DNA from 2 places in the Micromonospora mangrovi genome. Region 2 is predicted to be linked to the other one. Evidence: riboswitches for the same ligand, from Rfam matches in the RefSeq annotation. Region 2 holds a riboswitch; the other holds the start of a gene.
What was found. A riboswitch is a leader RNA that binds a small molecule or an ion and turns the genes downstream of it on or off. The one in region 2 is predicted to bind thiamine pyrophosphate.

Region 1: it holds a riboswitch for thiamine pyrophosphate, as region 2 does, so the genes downstream of both, ABUL08_RS00445 (ECF transporter S component) here and thiE (thiamine phosphate synthase) in region 2, are expected to answer to the same signal.

The regions. Positions count from the first base shown of each region.
Region 1 is NZ_CP159342.1:91,249-94,611, forward strand. Features, by position in the region: gene ABUL08_RS00440 (ABC transporter ATP-binding protein) at 1-565, opposite strand, end outside; gene ABUL08_RS00445 (ECF transporter S component) at 663-1,253, opposite strand; TPP riboswitch at 1,328-1,433, opposite strand; gene ABUL08_RS00450 (alpha/beta fold hydrolase) at 1,509-2,333, shown strand; gene ABUL08_RS00455 (AAC(3) family N-acetyltransferase) at 2,330-3,142, shown strand; gene ABUL08_RS00460 (SIS domain-containing protein) at 3,139-3,363, shown strand, end outside.
Region 2 is NZ_CP159342.1:6,083,641-6,087,003, reverse strand. Features, by position in the region: gene ABUL08_RS27640 (thiazole synthase) at 1-37, opposite strand, end outside; gene thiS (sulfur carrier protein ThiS) at 34-234, opposite strand; gene thiO (glycine oxidase ThiO) at 225-1,364, opposite strand; gene thiE (thiamine phosphate synthase) at 1,358-1,984, opposite strand; TPP riboswitch at 1,979-2,086, opposite strand; gene ABUL08_RS27620 (aldo/keto reductase) at 2,292-3,236, opposite strand; gene ABUL08_RS27615 (ABC-F family ATP-binding cassette domain-containing protein) at 3,275-3,363, opposite strand, start outside.

The DNA of each region.
Region 1 (3,363 bases), 740 kb from region 2:
TGGTGTCGGCGTCGACGGCGTCCGCGACGGCCCGCCGGATCAGCGTCGCGCCGGCCGGGTCGAGGTTGGCGGTCGGCTCGTCGAGCAGCAGCAGCGTCGGCCGCAGCGCCAGTGCCCCGGCGAGGGCGAGCCGCTGCTGTTCCCCGCCGGAGAGGGCGGCGGTGGGCCGGTCCCGGTGGTACGGGAAGCCGACCCGGTGCAGCGCCTCGTCCACCCGGGGCCAGATCTCCCCGGCCGGTACGCCCCGGTTCTCCAGCCCGAACGCGACGTCGTCGCCGCTGCGGGCCATCACCAGTTGGCTCTCCGGGTCCTGGAAGACGATGCCGACCTGTTCGCGGGCCTTGCGTGGGTCGAGCCCGTCGATCTCGACGGTGCCCTCCTGCGCACCGGAGTCCTCCGGCAGCAGCCCGGCGAGGGCGGCCAGCAGCGTGCTCTTACCCGCCCCCGACGCCCCCAGCAGCAGCACCCGCTCCCCGCGCTCCACGCGCAGGTCGACCCCCCGCAGCGCCCAGGCCCGCCGCCCCGCGTGCCGCCACCCGAACCCCCGCACCACCACCGCGCTCACCGCGCACCTCCCGCCTCAGCCTCGGTGATCAAGAGGTTTGCGTCAGGAGAACCCGCTCAGCTGACGCAAACCTCTTGATCAACTCAGGGTGTGGGGGTCAGACCAGGGTGCGGTCGCGGGCGGCGGGGAAGCGGTCGAGGGCGCCGGTGCGGGCCAGGGCGTTGGCCAGGAGCCAGGAGCCGGCGCCGGCGATGATCGTGGCGCTGACGATCGTCAGGAGGGCGTAGGGGATGCGGTAGCTGGTCAGGTCGTAGCCGCCGTTCCAGACGAAGAAGTCGAAGAGCGCGGCGCTCAGGCCGGTCAGCGCGCCGGCGAGCAGCGCGGTGGGCAGCCGGAACGACCGGTAGCGGAAGGCGGCGAAGGCCAGCTCGGCGCCGAGGCCCTGGACGATGCCCTGCGGGATGACGGTGCCCGCCCACTGGCTGCCCAGCAGTGCGGAGACGACCGCCGCGACGGTCTCGCAGTACAGCGCCGCACCGGGCTTGCGGATGATCAGGCCGCCCAGCACGGCCGGCATCAGCCACACGCCGTAAAGCAGGGTCTGCGCGGGCGGGAAGAAGGTGAAGGCGCCCTCGGTGGCGCTCCAGACCAGGCCCCAGGCCCAGAAGATGACGCCGAAGGCGACCGCGATCACCGAGGCGACCACGATGTCGATGGTGCGCCAGCGGTTGCTGTCCGTGTGGTTCATGAATGCTCCCAGTTCACTGGAACGAACCAGGAGAAGACGCACGCCGCGCCCGGTTGTCACCGGACCACGGCGCGGCTGGAGGTCGACCGAACTCCCTGCGCTGGCATTACCCAGATCAGGTTCGAGGGTCTGCGGGCGGTGCCCGCACTCTCAGCGCTGTGCGCTCCCCTGTCGGATATGAAGTTGTCTCGGCTGACGCTAGCACCGACCTGCGTCGACGGCCCAGCAGGGCGGTCGGTGGGTAGGGTGGCGATCATGCGGGTCGAGGCGCGGGGTCTGACGTTCGAGGTGCACACCGGCGGCCCGCAGGACGGCACACCCGTCCTGCTGCTGCACGGCTTCCCCCAGCACAGCGGGGAGTGGGACGACGTGGTGCCCGCGCTGCACGCCGCCGGGCTGCGCACGTACGCGCTGGACCAGCGGGGCTACTCGCCGGAGGCGCGGCCGACGGACGTCGGGGCGTACCGGATCCCGGAGCTGGTGGACGACGCGGCGGAAGTGCTCGACGCGCTCGGCGTCGCGCCGGCGCACGTGGTCGGGCACGACTGGGGCGCGGTCGTGGCGTGGGGGCTCGCCGGGGCGCGGCCGGAGCTGGTCCGCAGCCTCACCGCGGTCTCGGTGCCGCACCCGACGGCGATGGCGGACGCGCTGGCCACCGACTTCGGGCAGCGGGCCCGGTCGACCTACATGGCGCTGTTCCGCAGACGTCACCTCGCGGAGCGGGTGCTGCTCGCGTTCGACGCGGCCGTGCTGCGCCGGATGCTCTCCGACGTGGGCGACGCGGCCCGGGTGGCCCGCTACGCCGACCCGCTGCGGCAGCCGGGCGCGTTGACCGCCGCGTTGAACTGGTACCGGGCGATGTCCGGAGCGGACATGAAGGCCATCCCCCCGGTGCAGGTGCCGACCACCTTCGTCTGGAGCGACCGGGACGTCGCCATCGGCCGCACCGCCGCGCAGGCGTGCGCCCGGCACGTGACCGGCGACTTCCGCTTCGTCGTGCTCCCCTGCGTCAGCCACTGGATCCCCGACACGGCCCCCGGCCCGCTGGCCGAGGCGATCCTCGCCCGGGCCGCCGGGTGACCGCGGCGTCCGCGCCGGCCCGGCCGCACACCCGCGCGTCGCTCGCCGCCCAGCTCCACGACCTCGGCGTACGCCCCGGCGGGGTGCTCCTCGTGCACGCGGGGCTGCGCCGCCTCGGGTTCATCTGCGGCGGTCCCGAGGCGGTGGTGGGCGCGCTGCGTGACGTGCTCGGGCCGGAGGGCACCCTCGTCGTGCCCACCCACACGCCGGAGAACAGTGACCCGGCCGGCTGGGTCAACCCGCCGGTGCCGGCGGACTGGTGGCCGGTGATCCGGGCGGAGCTGCCGGGCTTCGACCCGGCGCTGACCCCGAGCCGGTTCATGGGGGCGCTGGCCGAGCAGGTCCGTACCTGGCCCGGCGCGCTGCGCAGCGACCACCCGCAGGTCTCCTTCGCCGCAGCCGGCCCGGCCGCCGCCCGGATCGTCGCCGACCACTCCCGGGCCGACATGCTCGGTGAGCGCTCGCCGCTGGCCCGGCTGCACGACCTCGACGCCGACGTGCTGCTGCTCGGCGTCGACCACGGATCGAACACCTCGCTGCACCTGGCCGAGTACCGCCGGCCCGGAGCGCCGAGGACGCGGCTGGCGGCCGCCGTGCGGACCGGCGACGGCGGCCGCGAGTGGGTGTGGTGGGACGACGTGGACCTGGACGAGAGCGACTTCGGGCAGCTGGGCCGTGACCTGGAGGAGACCGGGGCGGTCCGGGTGGGGCCGGTCGGTGACGGGACGGGCCGGTTGATGAACCAGCGCGCGGCGGTCGGCTTCGCGGTGGAGTGGCTGGCCCGGACCCGACGGACGGAGGAAGCATGACGGTGAGCGCCGAGGCGTACCTGGCGACGGTGACCGCGACGATGGCCCGGGTGGCCGCCGGGCAGCGGGAGGCGGTCGGTCGGGCCGCCGACCTGATCGCCGAGGCGTTGCGGGCGGACGGGGTGATCCACGCGTTCGGCACCGGGCACTCCGAGGCGCTCGCGATGGAGATCGCCGGTCGGGCCGGTGGGTTGGTGCCCACCAACCGGATCGCGCTGCGC
Region 2 (3,363 bases):
ACGTCTCGCCGCCCAACTCGAACGACATCCCGCTCACCCGCCCTGGGCGGCGCTGAGCACCTCGACGCGGTCGCCGTCGGCCAGCACCGTCGCCGGCCAGCCGCCGCGCGGCACCACCTCACCGTTGACGGCGACCGCGAGGCCGCGCTGCTGGTCGGTGACCGCCTGGACCAGCTCCGCCACGGTCGACCCGCCGGGCAGCTCCCGCCCCGCACCGTTGACGATCAGTCGCACGTCTCCTCCTCCATCTCGGCCCCGCCCGCGCCGGCCACCACCCGCACCCCACCGACCGGCAACCCGGGGAACCGGTCCGGGCGGAAGGGGGCGAGCAGCGGGTCCGGCTCGGCGGTGACGATCAGCTCGGTGATCAGGTCGGCGGTGACCGGGGTGAGCACGATGCCGTGCCGGTGGTGGCCGGCGGCGGCGAGCACGCCGGGCCGGCCGGGCAGCGCGCCGAGGATCGGCGCGTTGTCCGGGGTGCCGGGGCGCAGCCCGGCGGTCGCCTCGACCAGGTCGTACTCGGCCAGCTCGGGGACCAGGTCCACGGCGGCGCGGAGCAGCCGCAGCACCGCCCCGGCGGTCACCTCGGTGTCGGCGCGCTCCTCGACGGTCGCCCCGACCACCACCTCGCCGCCGTCCCGGGGCACCAGATAGACCGACTCGCCGTCGGCGTACCCCCGGATCACGTGCCGGAAGCCCGGCGCGCCGCGACCGGGCGCGCGCAGCCGCAGCACCTGCCCCTTCACCGGACGGACCGGGAGGCCGGTGAGCGCGGCGGCCCCGCAGCCGGCCGCGACCACGGTGACCCGGGCGGCCACGTCGGTCAGCCGGTCGACCCGACCGGGGAGCAGCGTCGCGCCGGCCCGCTCGGCGGCGGTCCGCAGCGCGGTCACCAGCCGCCGCGGGTCGACCTGGTGGTCGCCGGGCGCGACCGCACCGCCGCGCACCCGGGGGGCCAGCGCCGGCTCGCGGTCCCGCAGCTCCGAGGGGCGCAGCGGCGTGATCGGCAGGCCCAGCCCCTGCTGGTACGCCCAGAGCCGCCGCGCCTCCGCCAGGTCGTCGCCGGTCAGCCCGACCACCAGCGTCCCCTCGGTCCGGTGCCCGAACCCGCGCCCGGCGGCGGCGGTCAGCTCGGCGGCGAAGCCCGGCCAGCGGGCAGCGGACTCGGTGAGCAGCCCGGTCAGCTCGGGCTCCCCGAAGTACGCCTCGGCGACCGGCGCCAGCATCCCCGCCGCGACGTGCGACGCCCCCGACCCCGGCGCCGGATCGTGCACCACCACCCGCAGCCCCCGCTGCGCGCACCGCCAGGCGATCGCCAACCCGACCGGCCCCGCCCCCACCACCGCCACATCGGGCGTCAGCACGTCAGCGCCCCGAGCAGCTCGGCGGTGGCCCGCCCCGGGTCGGCCGCCCCGGAGACCGCCCCGACCACCGCCACCCCGTACGCCCCGGCGGCCCGCAGCGCCGGCACGGTCGCCGCCGTGACCCCGCCGATGGCGATCACCGGTACGGCCACCGCCTCGGCGACCGCCCGCACCCCGGCCGCGCCGATCGGCGTGGGCAGGCCGGGTTTGGTGCTGGTGGGATGGCAGGGGCCGACGCCCAGATAGCTCGCCCCGGCGGTGACCGCCGCGGCGGCGGCACCCGGTTCCCGGGCGGTGGCGCCGAGCACCGCGGCGGAGCCGAGCACCCGACGGGCGGCCCGCACCGGCAGGTCCTCCGCGCCGACGTGCCCGCCCGCCGCGCCCACCGCGAGTGCCACGTGCAGCCGGTCGTTGACCAGGCAGGTCGCCCCGTACGGCCGGCAGAGCGCGAGCACCCGGCGGGCCAGCTCGTACGCCTCACGGTCGGTGGCGTCGTCCGCCACCCGGACCTGGACGACCAGCTCGGCGCGGGCCACCGGCAGGGCGGCCCGCAGCACGGTGAGCGGCTGCCGCCCCGGCCGGGTGTCGGTGATCAGATGCAGTCGTCCCAGGGACGGCACGGCAACACTCCTCCCTGCGCCGGCATTACCCGGATCAGGTTCGACGGTCGGGGGCTTCAGCCCCCCTCTCAGCCCGGTGCACCGGGCTCCCGTGGGTCACTTGCGGGGCCTACCGTACGACGCGCCGCGCGTCGGCGGAAGAGTCGGTGACGTTTTTCCCATTCACCGTCCGGAGTGGAGACCGGGACAGCGCGTGACCGCCCCGTCCCCCATGCTGTCCGGATGCCCTCGTCCACCCGGGACGGAAAAAGCCCCGCCCCGGCGCCGTCGAGCGGGCCGGGGCGGGGCAGGCAGGGACGAGCCGGGCTCAGAGGATGGCGTCGAGGGCGTCCAGGTCCTCGTCGGTCGGCTGCCAGACGCCCGCCTCGGCGTTGGCGCGTACCTGGTCGGGCGTGGTGGCACCGGCGATCACCGAGGTCACCGCCGGCTGCGCGGCGAGTCCACCGATGGCGACCTGGAGCATGCTGAGCCCGCGCTGCGCCGCGAACTCCGAGATCGCCTCGATGGTGTCCCACTTCGCGGCGGCGAGACGCTCGGCGTACCGGCCGCCGCCGGAGAGCCGGCTGCCGGCGGGCGGGGCCTGGTCGCGCTGGTACTTGCCGGTGAGCAGGCCGTTGGCGAGCGGGAAGAACGGCAGCATGCCGAGGCCGAACCGCTCACAGGCGGGGATGACCTCGGCCTCGACGGAGCGCTCCAGCAGCGAGTAGTGGTTCTGCGCGGAGATGAAGCGGGCCCGGCCCTGGGAGGAGGCGGTCCAGTCGGCGTCGGCGATCTGCCAGCCGGCGAAGTTGGAGTTGCCGAGGTAGCGCACCTTGCCGGCGCGGACCAGGTCGTCCAGGGCGGAGAGGGTCTCGTCGATCGGGGTGCCCGGGTCGGGTTCGTGCATCTGGTACAGGTCGATGTGGTCGGTGTCGAGCCGGCGCAGGGACGCCTCGACGGCCCGGGTGATGTAGCGCCGGGCGCCCCGGGCACCGTGGTCGGGGCCGTTGAGCCCGTGCATGTCCATGCCGAACTTGGTGGCGACCACCACGTCGTCGCGGCGCCCCTTGAGCGCCTGGCCGAGCAGCTCCTCGGAGCCGCCCTGCGGCTCACCGTAGATGTCGGCGGTGTCGAAGAAGTTGATCCCGGCGTCGAGGGCGGCGTCGACGACCGCCCGGGTGCCGTCGAGGTCCAGCTTGCGGCCGAAGTTGTTGCAGCCGATGCCGACGACGGACACCACGAGCCCGGAGTCGCCCAGCCGGCGGTAGGTCATCTCAGTCACGGGGCCAGCCTATGCCGGTCGGCTGCGGCTCACCCGACGTCCCAGACCGGCTCGGGCGGCTCGATCACCTCGCCGTCGCCGCCGAAGAGGAGGAACCGGTCGAAGGAGCGGGTGAACC